Linked DNA regions of Hydrogenophaga sp. SL48. The protein of the gene in region 2 interacts with the protein of the main gene of each other region in a pairwise test. Links are inferred from orthologs where the notes say so. Each region holds a gene or a part of one and is shown on either strand. Other genes may lie near its edges.

The links. The genes of interacting proteins can lie anywhere in the genome.
Region 1: the proteins of cyoB (region 2) and IM738_RS07280 interact in binary tests that used the Escherichia coli proteins (3 or more experiments, as listed by UniProt). The link is inferred for Hydrogenophaga sp. SL48 from one-to-one orthologs.

Annotation. Positions count from the first base shown.
Region 1 is NZ_CP063400.1:1,525,008-1,530,444, reverse strand. The notes cover bases 1-2,931. They hold IM738_RS07280 (pyridoxal phosphate-dependent aminotransferase), read left to right. Parts: upstream 1-842; coding sequence 843-2,021; downstream 2,022-2,931. Other genes in these bases: hrpA (ATP-dependent RNA helicase HrpA), read right to left, coding at 2,107-2,931; IM738_RS07285 (CysB family HTH-type transcriptional regulator), read left to right, coding at 1-729. In the rest of the region: more of hrpA, read right to left, coding at 2,932-5,437. UniProt on the Escherichia coli protein: Shows aminotransferase activity with methionine and histidine as substrates, and to a lesser extent also with phenylalanine.
Region 2 is NZ_CP063400.1:3,185,085-3,193,060, forward strand. The notes cover bases 2,463-5,426. They hold cyoB (cytochrome o ubiquinol oxidase subunit I), read right to left. Parts: upstream 4,966-5,426; coding sequence 2,959-4,965; downstream 2,463-2,958. Other genes in these bases: cyoC (cytochrome o ubiquinol oxidase subunit III), read right to left, coding at 2,463-2,966; cyoA (ubiquinol oxidase subunit II), read right to left, coding at 5,017-5,426. In the rest of the region: IM738_RS15110 (ATP-binding protein), read right to left, coding at 1-1,163; IM738_RS15115 (SURF1 family protein), read right to left, coding at 1,190-1,945; cyoD (cytochrome o ubiquinol oxidase subunit IV), read right to left, coding at 1,942-2,349; more of cyoC, read right to left, coding at 2,349-2,462; more of cyoA, read right to left, coding at 5,427-6,033; IM738_RS15140 (MFS transporter), read left to right, coding at 6,223-7,554; thiosulfohydrolase SoxB, read right to left, coding at 7,585-7,976. UniProt on the Escherichia coli protein: Cytochrome bo(3) ubiquinol oxidase is the terminal enzyme in the aerobic respiratory chain of E.coli that predominates when cells are grown at high aeration.

The DNA of each region.
Region 1 (5,437 bases), 1.7 Mb from region 2 along the record:
ATTCTGCGTGAGGTGAACAACCTCAAGCGCATCGGCGAGCAGTACGCCGCCCAGGACAGCGGAACGCTGTCGATTGCCACCACGCACACCCAGGCCCGTTATGTGCTTCCAGGACCGGTGGCGAAGCTGCGGCAGGCCTACCCCAAGGTAGCGATCAGCCTGCACCAGGGCTCGCCCGACCAGGTGGCGAAGATGCTGATGGAAGAGGTGGCCGAGATCGGCATGGCGACCGAGTCGCTGACCAACTACCCCGACCTGGTCACCCTGCCCTGCTACGAGTGGCAGCACGTGCTGGTGTTCCCGCACGATCACCCCCTGGTGAACCGCGATCGCATCACGCTGGAAGACCTGGCCCAAGTGCCGCTGATCACCTACCACCCCAGTTTCACGGGCCGCACCCGCATCGACCAGGCTTTCGCCTTGCGCCACCTGCGCCCCAACATCGTGCTCGAGGCCATCGACTCCGACGTGATCAAGACCTATGTGAAGCTGGGCATGGGCGTGGGCATCGTGGCCGAAATGGCCATGCAGGGCGACAACGCGACGCCCGATCTGGTGGCCCGCCCCGGGGCGCAGCTGTTCGGCCACAACCTCGCCCGTGTCGCCTTCAAGCGCGGCAGCTACTTGCGCCAGTTCGTGCTGCGGTTCGCCGAGCTGCTGAGCGACCGGCTTTCGCGCGAACTGATCATGAAAGCCATGAGCGGCACGCCGGATGACTATGAACTTTGACACCCCCCGCGCCGGCCTGACGGCCGTCACCCCCCAGGGGGCAACACCTGCGGCCCGGCTGAGCCGGTTCCTCGGTGTTCTGGCTGGGGTTACCTTGATCGCCGGACATTGACATGGCAGCTCTCTCACCCAACACCCCAGCCCTCACCTCCCGCCTGCCCAACGTGGGCACGACCATCTTCACCGTCATGTCCACCCTGGCGGCCGAGGTGGGCGCGGTCAATCTGGGGCAGGGGTTCCCTGATTTCAACTGCGACCCGGCGCTGGTGGACGCGGTGACCCACGCCATGCAGGCAGGCCACAACCAGTACCCGCCCATGCCCGGCGTTCCCGCGCTGCGCCAGGCCATGTCCGCGAAGATGCAGGCGCTCTATGGCCTGCACTGCGACGCCCACACCGAGATCACCGTCACAGCGGGCGCCACGCAGGCCATCCTCACCGCCATCCTGGCCGTGGTGCACCCGGACGACGAGGTCATCGTGCTCGAACCCTGCTACGACAGCTACGTGCCCAACATCGAGCTGGCCGGCGGCGTGGCGGTGCGCGTGCCGCTCACGCCCGGCACCTTCCGGCCTGACTTCGACCTGATCCGCGCGGCGATCACGCCGCGCACCCGCGCCCTCATCATCAACAGCCCGCACAACCCCAGCGGCCAGGTCTGGACCGAGGCAGACATGCTCACGCTGCAGGAGCTGCTGGCGCCCACCGACGTGCTGCTCATCAGCGACGAGGTGTACGAACACATGGTGTTCGATGGCCAGGCACACCAGAGCGCGGCGCGTTTTCCCGGCCTGGCGGCGCGTGCCTTCATCATCAGCAGCTTCGGCAAGACCTACCACGTGACGGGTTGGAAGGTGGGCACCGTGGTCGCGCCCGCGCCGCTCACGGCCGAGTTCCGCAAGGTGCACCAGTTCAACGTGTTCACCGTGAACACGCCGATGCAGCACGCGCTGGCCGCCCACATGGCCGACCCGGCGCCCTATCTGCAACTGAGCGCGTTCTACCAACGCAAGCGCGACCTGTTCCGCGAGGGCTTGGCCGGCACGCGTTTCACGCTGCTGCCGGGCCAGGGCACCTACTTCCAGTGCGTCGGTATCGGCGATCTGGCGGTGCCCGAACGCGACCTGCCCGAGGCCGACTTCTGCCAGTGGCTCACGCGCGAGATCGGCGTGGCCGCCATCCCGCTGTCGGCCTTTTATGGCGACGGCTTCGACCAGAAGGTGATCCGCTTCTGCTTTGCCAAGAAAGACGACACGCTGCACAGCGCCCTGCAGCGTCTGGCGCGGCTGTAGGTCATCGGACAGACCGAGCGCTCACCCGGCGCCGGCGTGCTGATCCAGGGTGGCCGCATGCGCGGCGAACCGGGGCGGAATGCGCTCAGCCGTTGAGCTGAGACCAGGCCTTCTCCAGCCGCTTCACGCTCACCGGCTGCGGCGTGCGTAATTCCTGCGCGAAGAAGCTCACTCGCAGCTCTTCGAGCAGCCAGCGCACCTCCTGCAGGCGCGCGTCCTGCACGCCCTTGCGTTCCGCCACCATGCGCCAGAAGCGCTGGTCTTGCGGGCGCAGTTCGGCCAGCTTGGCGGCGTCGCGCGCCGGGTCGGCGCGCAGTTTGTCCAGACGCAGCTGCACCGCTTTCAGGTAACGCGGAAAGTGCTGCAGCTGCGCGTAGGACGTGGTCAGCAGGAAGCGCTTGGGCACCAGGCGCTGCAGCTGCTGGCCCACGTCGATGGCCACATCCGCGGGAGGGCGGCTGTCTTTCAGCTTGCGCGCGGCGGCCGCGTATTCGCTGAGGATCAGGCCCGCGTTGCGCGCGATCTCGGATGAGATCAACGTGAGCCGGCCGCGGCCCTCGTCCACCCGCTTCTTGAACGCGGCTTCGTCGGTGGGCAGCGGGTCGGCCAGGAAGGCGCGGTCCAGCGCGAGTTCGATGATCTGGTTGCGCAGCTCTTCCAGCGTGCCGCCGCCCGAGCCGCTGTCGGTCTTGCCCACCTGCATGTAGGCCGTGGCCATGGTCATCAGGCCGGGCAGGTTCTTCTCCAGGTACTTGAGTGCGTCCTTGATCTGCAGCGCGAACAGGCGGCGCAGGCCTTCTCGGTGGCGTGCCATCGCCACCTCGGGCTCGTCGAACACCTCGATGCCGACCGCATCGCCCAGGTCCATGAGCGCCGGGAAACCGATCAGCGTCTGCCCGCCCTTGCGGATTTCCATGAGTTCGGGCAGTTCGCCGAAATCCCAGCTGGTGTGGCGCTGGGTGGCGCTGGCGGCGGGTGTTGGCTGCGCTTCTGCCGTGACGCGGCGCGCACCACCCGAACTGGCAGGTGCTGGCGCGACTTTGGGCTCGGGCGCAGCCGGGCGCAGGCTTTCCAGCTTGAGCGAAGCCAGCGCCTGGAAAGCACCGCGCGCCTGCCCCCCCAGCTCTGCTTTGAGCGCCGCGAGGCTGCGCCCCTGGCCCAGCTGGCGGCCGTGTTCGTCCACCACGCGCAGGTGCATGAAGTGGTGCGGTGTGAGCATGTCGACCTTGATGTCGTTGCGCACGATGTCAAGCTGTGTCGCCTCGCGCACCAGTTTCAGCAGCGCGTCCATCAGGTTGCCGGCACCGAACACTGCGGGCTCGGTGAGCGCGGCGGCGAAACGTTCGGCCGTGGCTGGCAGCGGCACCAGGCGCGAACGTGGGCGCTGGTGCAGCGTCTTCAACAGCGCGAGCAGCTTGTCTTTCAGCATGCCGGGCACCAGCCAGTCGCAGCGGTCTTCGCTCACCTGGTTGAGCGCGAAGATCGGCACCGTGACGCTCAAACCATCGCGCGGGTCGCCGGGCTCGTGCAGGTAGGTGCAGGCGCAGTCCACGCCGCCGAGCCGCAAGGTCTTGGGGAACGCCTGCGTGGTGATGCCGGCCGCCTCGTGGCGCATCAGCTCTTCTTTGGTCAGCAGCAAGAGCTTGGGATTGAGCTTGACCGCACCCTGGAACCAGCGCTCGAAACTGGCACCGCTGCACACGTCGGCGGGCAGCTGCTGGTCGTAGAAGGCGTAGATCAGCTCGTCGTCCACCAGCACGTCTTGCCGGCGCGACTTGTGCTCCAGCTCCGCCACCTGCTTCACCAGTTTCTGGTTCGCAGCGAGGAACGGCAGGCGGGTCTCCCAGTCGCCAGCGACCAGCGCCTCGCGGATGAAGATTTCGCGCGCGCCCGCCGGGTCCACCCGGCCGTAGTCGGTGCGGCGGTTGTGATAGACCACCAGGCCGTAGAGCGTGGCACGCTCCAGTGCCGAGACGCGAGCCGCTTTCTTTTCCCAGTGCGGGTCCAGCAACTGTTTTTTCAGCAGGTGCGTGCCCACCTGCTCCAGCCAGGTCGGATCAATGTTCGCGATGCCCCGGCCAAACAGGCGCGTGGTCTCCACCAGCTCGGCGCAGACGATCCAGCGCCCGGGCTTCTTGCTCAGGTTCGCGCCCGGGTGGCGGTAGAACTTGATGCCGCGCGCGCCCAGGTACCAGTCTTCGGCTTCGTTCTTCTGGCCGATGTTGCCGAGCAGACCCGAGAGCATGGCCAGGTGCAGCTGTTCGTAGCTCGCGGGCTGCGTGTTGAGCACCCACTTGTGCTCGGCCACCACGGTGTGCAGCTGGGTGTGGATGTCTCGCCATTCGCGCACGCGCCGCACGTTGATGAAGTTCTCGCGCAGCAGGGTTTCGTACTGGCGGTGGCTGAGCTTGTGGTCCTTGCCATGGCCGCCCTTGGTGTCGTCCAGCCACTTCCAGAGCTTGAGCGTGCCGCTGAACTCGCTCTTCTCGTCGTCGAACTTGGCGTGCGCCTGGTCGGCCTGGGTCTGTTTGTCCATGGGCCGGTCGCGCACGTCCTGCACGCTCAGGGCCGAAGCGATCACCATCACCTCGTCGAGCGCGCCACGCTGCTGGGCCTCCAGCAGCATGCGGCCCACTTTCGGGTCCAGCGGCAGGCGCGAGAGCGTCTGGCCAATCGGCGTGAGCTCGTTGGCCTCGTCCACCGCACCCAGTTCGGAGAGCAGCTGGTAGCCGTCCACGATGGCGCGCTTCTGCGGCGCTTCGATGAAAGCGAAGTCTTCCACCGCGCCCAGGCGCAGCGCCTTCATGCGCAGGATCACGCCCGCGAGCGAACTGCGCAGGATCTCCGGGTCGGTGAAGGCCGGCCGGCCATTGAATCCGGCCTCGTCGTACAGCCGGATGCAGATGCCGTCGGCCACGCGGCCGCAGCGCCCGGCGCGCTGGTTGGCCGCCGCCCGGCTGATCGGTTCGACCATCAGTTGCTCGACCTTCTGCCGGAAGCTGTAGCGCTTCACACGCGCGGTGCCGGCGTCGATCACATAGCGGATGCCCGGCACCGTCAGCGAGGTCTCGGCCACGTTGGTCGAGAGCACGATGCGCCGCCCGCTGTGGTCCTGGAAGATGCGGTCCTGCTCGGCCTGCGACAGGCGCGCAAACAGCGGCAGCACCTCGGCGTTGCGCAGCGTGGGGATGTGGCTGAGGTGCTTGCGCAGGTGGTCGGCCGCCTCGCGGATCTCGCGTTCACCGGGCAGAAAAATCAGGATGTCGCCGCCCTGTGGTGTGCGCCAGAGCTCGTCCACGCCATCGGTGATCGCGTTGTTGAGGTCGTATTCACGACTCTCCTCGAAGGGCCGGTATCGCACCTCCACCGGGAAGGTGCGCCCAGACACCTGGATGACCGGCGCCGGGCCCTTTTTT
Region 2 (7,976 bases):
GGGTGCCCCTTGCTCGACTGGTAAGGCTTGCCGATCTGGGGCAGCAGGTGGGGCGCGAACCCCGGGCCCTGGTCCCAGACCGTCAGCGTCAGCAAACCGTTTTCACGGCGGGCCTCGAACCACACCGCGTCGGGCGAGGCCTCGTGAGCGTTGTCCAGCACGTTGCCGATCATCTGCTGGATCGCGGAGTCGGCCACCATGGGCAGGTCGCGCCCGAAAGCGTTGTGGTACTGCAGGTGGGCGCCGGGCCGCCGCTCGCGCCAGGCCTGCACCACGTGGTCGAGGAAGGCGCACACCGTGGTCTCGCTGGACGACTCCCCCCGCGCCTCGCCCGCCGAGAGCAGGATGCCGCTGACGATGGCTTTGCAGCGCGCCACCTGGGCCTGCATCTCGGCCACGTCGTCGGCCAGCTCGGGCTCGGAGCTGAAGTGCGGCAGGTGCTGCCAGTCGCCCAGGATGACGGCCAGCGTCGAGAGCGGTGTGCCCAGCTCGTGGGCCGCGCCCGAGGCCAACAGGCCCATGCGCACCACGTGCTCTTCCTCAGCCGCGCGCTGCCTCAGCAGGGCCAGCCGCGTGTCACGTTCGCGCAGGTTGCCTGCGATGCGGGTGATGAACACCACCAGCAACACGGCGTTGAGGACGAAGCAGATCAGCATGCCCTGGGTGTAGGGGCTGGCCAGGCCCCGGTCGTGGTCGAGCGGCAGGGGCAGCGGCAGGGCCAGCAGCGCCAGCCCGGCGAAGCACAACGTGGTCACGCCCACCATGATCCAGGTCGCCCAGACCGGCAGCAGCACCGCGCCGAGGATCACCTGCAGCAGAAACAGAAACACGAAGGGGTTGGTGGCGCCGCCGCTGAGGTAGAGCAAGGCGGTCAGCGCGCCCACGTCCACCAGCAGGGTGAGCAGCAGCTCGGTGCTGGTCACCGGCCGCTGGTTGCGACAGCGCAGCAGCGACAGCAGGTTGAACGCCGCCAGGCCCGCGAGCACCCAGTGCATGGGCCGCAGCGGGATGGGAATGCCCATGCCGTGGAAGGCGACCTCGACGGTCGCGATCTGGCCGAACAGGGCCAGCCAGCGCAGCTGGATCAGCTGCTGCAGGTTTTTCAGGCCGGCGGCGTGGTCGGGGCCGACGGTGCTGGGGTGGGACGGGGCGGCATTCACCATGGGGCTGGGGGCGCCCACCGGCAACATCAGGCGGGCCCCCGGGATTGTCCGTGAAGGCGTCGCCGGGCCGCGTCCCGCCGCACAAAGACCACGGCGGCCACCGTCATGGCGGCCAGGGCGAACCAGGTCAGCGCATAGACCAGGTGGTTGTTGGTGAAGCGCAGCACGGTGAGGCCACCGACCGGGCCCTGTGCGCCGGCGCAGGGCGCGTCCGCCCCGGCGTCCACGAAGAACGGCGCCACCCGTGACGGCGGCAGGCCCACGGCCGCGGCCAGGGCCGGCACGTCGCGCGAGTACCAGCGCCCGGCGGCCGGGTCGTTGCGGCGCAGGAAACCGCCGCCGGGTTCGGAGCGCCGCAGCAGCCCCGTCACGCTCACCGGCCCGTCGCAGTGGGCCGAGGCGCGGGTGGCACGCCACTGCGCCGTCGAGGGCACGAAGCCCCGGTTGACCAGCACCAGGCTGCCGTCGCGCTGCTGCAGCGGGGTGAGCACCCAGTGCCCGGCCCCGAGCTCGGTGCTGGCCTGCACCAGCTGTTCGCCGGCATGCAGGAACTCACCCTCCAGCCCCAGGCGGCGGTATTCAAACCCACCGGGGTCGGCCTGCACCGCCGGCCACTCGGCCACGGCGGGAGGCGGCACCGGCGCGGCGCGCAACCGGGCCTCGACGCGGGCGACCAGATCGTTCTTCCAGGCCAGGCGCTGGAGCTGCCAGCCCCCCAGCGCCATGAACACGCCGAACAGCAGCGCACCCGCCAGCCACAGCAGGCCGCCTCGCTGCGTCATGGGGTGCGGTGAGGTTCGGCCGGATTCGGGTGGGCCATGTGGCCGCCGTGCGAAGGCATCATGTTCTCGTTCATGTGGAACATGACCCAGAGCGTGCCGGCGATGGCGATGGCCACGAACACCACGGTGAAGATGGTGGAGACCAGCGTCCAGCCGCCCTCGACCTTGCCGTTCATGTGCAGGAAATACACCATGTGAACGAGGATCTGCGCGACGGCGAAACCACCGAGCACCAGCACGGCCGTGGGGCGGTGGCTGATCACGCCGTTCATGACCAGCCAGAAGGGGATTGCGGTGAGGATGATGGAGAGCACGAAGCCGATCAGGTAGCCCGAGAGCGTGCTGTGCGGGCCATCGTCATGGTCATGGTCGCTGTGGTGAATGGTGTTCTCGTGTGCGCTCATCACAGCACCCCCATCAGATAAACAAAGGTGAAGACGCCGATCCAGACCACGTCCAGAAAGTGCCAGAACATCGAGAGGCACATCAGGCGGCGCTTGTTCTCGCGGGTCAGGCCTCGCTGGGCGATCTGGATCATCAGCACCACCAGCCAGATCGAGCCGAAGGTCACGTGCAGGCCGTGCGTGCCCACCAGTGTGAAGAAGGCCGACATGGCGGCGCTGCTCTGCGGCGTGGCGCCCACGTGGATCAGGTGGGCGAACTCGTACAGCTCCACACCCAGGAAGCACAGGCCAAACACGCCGGTGACGGCCAGCCAGGCCAGCGTGCCGCCCTTCCTGCCCTGCTGTTTCTGCAGCATGGCGAAACCGAAGGTGATGGACGAGAGCAGCAGGAAGGCGGTGTTGATCGCCACCAGCTTGAGGTCGAACAGCTCGGCGCCGCTCGGGCCGCCCGCGTAGCTGCGGCCGAGCACGCCGTAGGTGGCGAACAGCGCGGCGAAGATGAGGCAGTCGCTCATCAGGTAGAGCCAGAAGCCCAGCGCGGTGCCGTTCTCGGGGTGCGGCTCGTGGTCGAGGTGGTAGGCGCGCGCGGCGCCGGGGGTGAGAGCGAGGTCAGACATGGCGGGCCAGCAGTTGGGTGCGTGCGTGTTCGGTGGCGGTCACTTCGTTCGCGGGGATGTGGAAGTCGCGCTGGTAGTTGAAGGTGTGCACGATGGCCCCGAGCACGATGGCCGCGAACGATGCGATGGCCAGCGGCCACATGTGCCAGATCAGCGCGAAGCCCCAGACCAGCGACAGCACCGAGAGCACCACACCGGCGCCGGTGTTCAGCGGCATGTGGATGGCCTTGAAGCCGCCGAGCGGGCGCTGGTAGCCGTGTTTCTTCATGTCCCACCAGGCGTCCACGCCGTGCACCACGGGCGTGAAGGCGAAGTTGTAGGGCGGCGGCGGCGACGAGGTCGCCCACTCCAGCGTGCGGCCGTCCCAGGGGTCGCCGCTGTGGTCACGCAGCTGCTCGCGCCGCAGGTAGCTGACCACCAGCTGGACCAGGAAGCTGCCAATGCCCAGGGCCACCAGGCCGGCGCCCACGGCGGCGATCACGAACCAGATCTGCAGCGAGGGGTCTTCGAAGTGGTTGGCGCGGCGCGTGATGCCCATCAGGCCCAGCACGTACAGCGGCGTGAACGCGACCCAGAAGCCCACCAGCCAGAACCAGAACGAGCACTTGCCCCAGAACTCGTCGAGCTTGTAGCCGAAGGCCTTGGGGTACCAGTAGTTGATGCCGGCCATGAGGCCGAACAGCACGCCGCCGATGATGACGTTGTGGAAGTGGGCGATCAGGAACAGGCTGTTGTGCAGCACGAAGTCGGCCGGTGGCACGGCCAGCAGCACGCCCGTCATGCCGCCGATGGCGAAGGTCACCATGAAGCCCACCGTCCACAGCATGGGCACGGTGAAGCGGATGCGGCCGCGGTACATGGTGAACAGCCAGTTGAAGATCTTGGCCCCGGTCGGGATCGAAATGATCATCGTGGTGATGCCGAAGAAGCTGTTCACGCTCGCGCCCGAGCCCATGGTGAAGAAGTGGTGCAGCCACACCAGGTACGAGAGGATGGTGATGCAGACCGTGGCGTAGACCATCGACGTGTAGCCGAACAGGCGCTTGCCGCTGAAGGTGGCGACCACCTCGGAGAAGATGCCGAAGGCCGGCAGGATCAGGATGTAGACCTCGGGGTGGCCCCAGATCCAGATCAGGTTCACGTAGAGCATGGGGTTGCCGCCCAGCTCGTTGGTGAAGAAGTTGGTGCCGACGTAGCGGTCCAGGCTCATCAGCACCAGCGCGGCCGTGAGCACGGGGAACGAGGCCACGATCAGCGCGTTGGTGCACAGCGAGGTCCAGACGAACACCGGCATCTTCATCAGGCCCATGCCGGGCGCGCGCATCTTGACGATGGTGACGAGCAGGTTGATGCCCGAGAGCGTGGTGCCCACCCCCGCGATCTGCAGCGCCCAGATGTAGTAGTCCAGCCCCACCCCCGGGTTCTGGTTGCCCAGGTTGGACAGCGCGAGCCAGCCCGAGGTGGAGAACTCGCCCAGGAACAGCGACACCATCACCAGCACGGCGCCGGCGGTGGTCATCCAGAAGCTGAAGTTGTTGAGGAAGGGAAAGGCCACGTCGCGCGCGCCGATCTGCAGCGGCACGAGGTAGTTCATCAACCCGGTGACCAGCGGCATGGCCACGAAGAAGATCATGATCACGCCGTGGGCGGTGAAGACCTGGTCGTAGTGGTGCGGCGGCAGGTAGCCCAGGTTGTCGCCGAAGGCCATGGCCTGCTGCAGCCGCATCATGAGCGCGTCGGAGAAGCCGCGCAGCAGCATGACGATGCCCAGCACCATGTACATGATGCCGATCTTCTTGTGGTCGATGCTGCAGAACCAGTCGCGCCAGAGCGGGCCCCACAGGCGGTAGCGGGTCAGCAGGGCGAACACGCCCAGGCCGCCCAGCGCCACGGCCACGAAGGTCCACAGCAGGATGGGCTCGTGCGTCATCGGGATCGAGTCCCAGGTCAGGCGCCCGAGCAGCCAGTGGTTGGTCACAGGAGTTGAATCAGCAGACATTGGGGGTACAGGTGGTGGTCGGGTCGCAAGGGCCCATGGATCGGGCGGCGTTCAGCGGCGGGCGGTGAGGTCAAGCGAGGCGTCGGCGACGGTGCAGATGTCCTGCCGGGCGGCCAGCTCCAGCGCCCGCCCGCTGACGTGGGCACGCTGGCGCGCGGCGTCCTGCGCCATGACCTCGTGCATGCAGGCCTTGCCTTCTTCAACGCAGAGGTTCACCACGCGGTCGAACAGACCGTCCTCCACCGACGAAAAGCGCTCGACGGGGTGGCGCTCGCTGGGCCGGGCCAGCGCCAGGTACGACGCGCGGTTCAGCGCTGGGCCTTCGGCCTTGGCCCTGGCCACCCACTGGGCGAAGTCCTGCTCGCTCAGGCCGTGGAACTTGAAGGTCATGCCCGAAAAGCCCGAGCCGCTGTAGTGCGACGACATGCCCCGGTACACGCCGGGCTTGTTGATGACGGCGTTCAGCTCGGTCTGCATGCCGGGCATGGTGTAGATCATGCCGGCCAGGTCGGGCACGTAGAACGCGTTCATGGTGGAGCTGGAGCTCAGCTTGAAGTGGATCGGGTGGTCCACCGGTGCGGCCAGTTCGTTGACGGTGGCGATGCCCAGCTCGGGCATCACGAACAGCCACTTCCAGTCCAGCGACACCACCTCCACCACCAGCGGTTTCACGTTGGCGGGCAGGGCCTTGCCGGCCGAGATGCGGTCCAGCGGGCGGTAGGGGTCGAGCTTGTGGGTGCTGATCCAGGTGATCGCGCCGAGCGCGATCACGATCATCAGCGGCGCGGCCCAGATCACCAGCTCCAGCTTGGTCGAGTGGTGCCAGTCGGGCGCGTAGTCGGTCTCGGCGTGCGGGCTGCCCTGGCGGTAGCGCCAGGCAAACAGCAGGGTCACGCCGATCACCGGCACGATGATCAGCAGCATCAGGACCGTGGCCACGATCACCAGGTTGCCCTGCTGGGCCGCCACGTCGCCGGCGGGGTTGAGCACGACCAGCTTGCTGCAGCCCGCCAGGAAACCGGCGAGCGTCAGCAAAGTGGCAAAACGAAAGAAGGTGGGGGTGCGCATGCGGGCCTGAACAAGGTCTCGACAAACCGCCTCGGGTAAACCCCAGTGGCGGGACAGGCGGGAATTTAGCGGTGTTCGGCCGAAACATCGATAGGACGTTTTGTCCTATGTCAAAGCGCCAAAGTCAAAGTCACGATAGGCGTTCTCAAGATATATTGCCCTGCACAGGCCGCCACCCCGAGAGACACCATGCCCAGCCACACCCTTGATCCCGCCGGTTCCGCCGCATTCCCCCCGCCCGTGCCCCCCACGCCCGCCGCCCACGAACGGGCCAGCCCCGGCGACATCGCCGTGGGGGTGGTGATCGGACGGACCTCGGAATACTTCGACTTCTTCGTCTACGGCATCGCCTCGGTGCTGGTCTTTCCGGCGGTGTTTTTCCCGCACCTGAGCCGGCTCGACGGCACCCTCTTCGCCTTTGCCATCTTCGCGCTGGCCTTCGTCACCCGCCCCATCGGCACGGTGCTGTCGATGGCGGTGCAGCGCCGCTGGGGCCGCGCCACCAAGCTGACGATCGCCCTGTTCCTGCTGGGCACCTGCACGGCGGGCATCGCTTTCCTGCCCGGCCACGCCAGCCTGGGCGGTGTCGCCATCGCGTTGCTGGCCGTGTTGCGCCTGGGCCAGGGCCTGGCGCTGGGTGGCTCGTGGGACGGCCTGCCCTCGCTGCTGGCGCTGAACGCGCCCGAAAGCCGCCGGGGCTGGTACGCCATGCTGGGCCAGCTGGGCGCGCCGGTGGGTTTCATCCTCGCCAGCTCGCTGTTTGCCTACCTGTACAGCAGCCTGTCGCAGGCGGACTTTTTGTCCTGGGGCTGGCGCTACCCGTTCTTCGTGGCGTTCGCGATCAACGTGGTGGCGCTGTTCGCGCGCCTGCAGCTGGTGAGCGCCCATGAGCAGGACGGCCTGCTCGACCGGCAGGAGTTCGAACCGGTGTCCACCGCCGAGTTGCTGGGTTCGCAGGGCCACAACGTGTTCATCGGCGCCTTCGCCGCGCTGGCCAGCTACGCCCTGTTCCACATCGTCACGGTGTTCCCGCTGTCGTGGATCCACCTCTACGCGCAGCAGTCCATCACCGGGTTCCTGGGCATCCAGATCGTTGGCGCCTTCCTGTGCGCCGGTGCCATCGTGGCCTCGGGCTGGCTGGCCGACCGTTACGGCCGCCGCCAGACGCTGGGCAGCCTGGCCGTGCTGATCGGCGTGTTCAGCGGTTTCGCCCCCACGCTGCTCAACGGCGGCGAAGTGGGCCAGGACCTGTTCATCCTGATCGGCTTCGTGCTGCTGGGCCTGTCCTACGGCCAGGCCTCGGGCACGGTCACGGCCAACTTCGCACCCCGCTTCCGCTACACCGGCGCGGCGCTCACCTCGGACCTGGCCTGGCTGTTCGGCGCCGCCTTCGCGCCGCTGGTGGCACTGGGCCTGTCGGCCCACTTCGGTCTGGGTTTCGTCAGCCTCTACCTGCTCTCGGGCGCGGCCTGCACGCTGGGCGCGCTGCGCCTGAACCGCTCGCTCGAATCCCGCGGCTGAACCGCAGCGGCCCGGGCGGGCCGCTGTCGGTCACAGCACCATGCCGGGGTTGCCCTGCATGCCCACCAGCTTGGGTGTGTTGATCTTGCGCGGCGCGATGGTCTTGTGGTTCTTGAAGTAGGCCTCCATCACGTCCCAGATCGGCTCGCCCTTGGCGCCCTCGGCCACCGGCGCCCAGCCGGCCACCTTGTAGGTCTTGCCCGCTTCGATGGCCTTGCCTTTGAGCGTCATGTTGCTGATGCGCTTGCCCGAGCCGGCGTTCGGGTCGCAGGTGTAGGCCAGGCCGCCCACGCGCACCATGTCGCCGCCCTGCTGGTAGTAGGGGTCGGGGTTGAACAGGTTGTCGCAGACGTCTTCGAGCACGGTCTTGATGGTCTCGCCGCTCATCTCGGTCAGCGTGCTGGTCGGGTAGGTGATGGCCA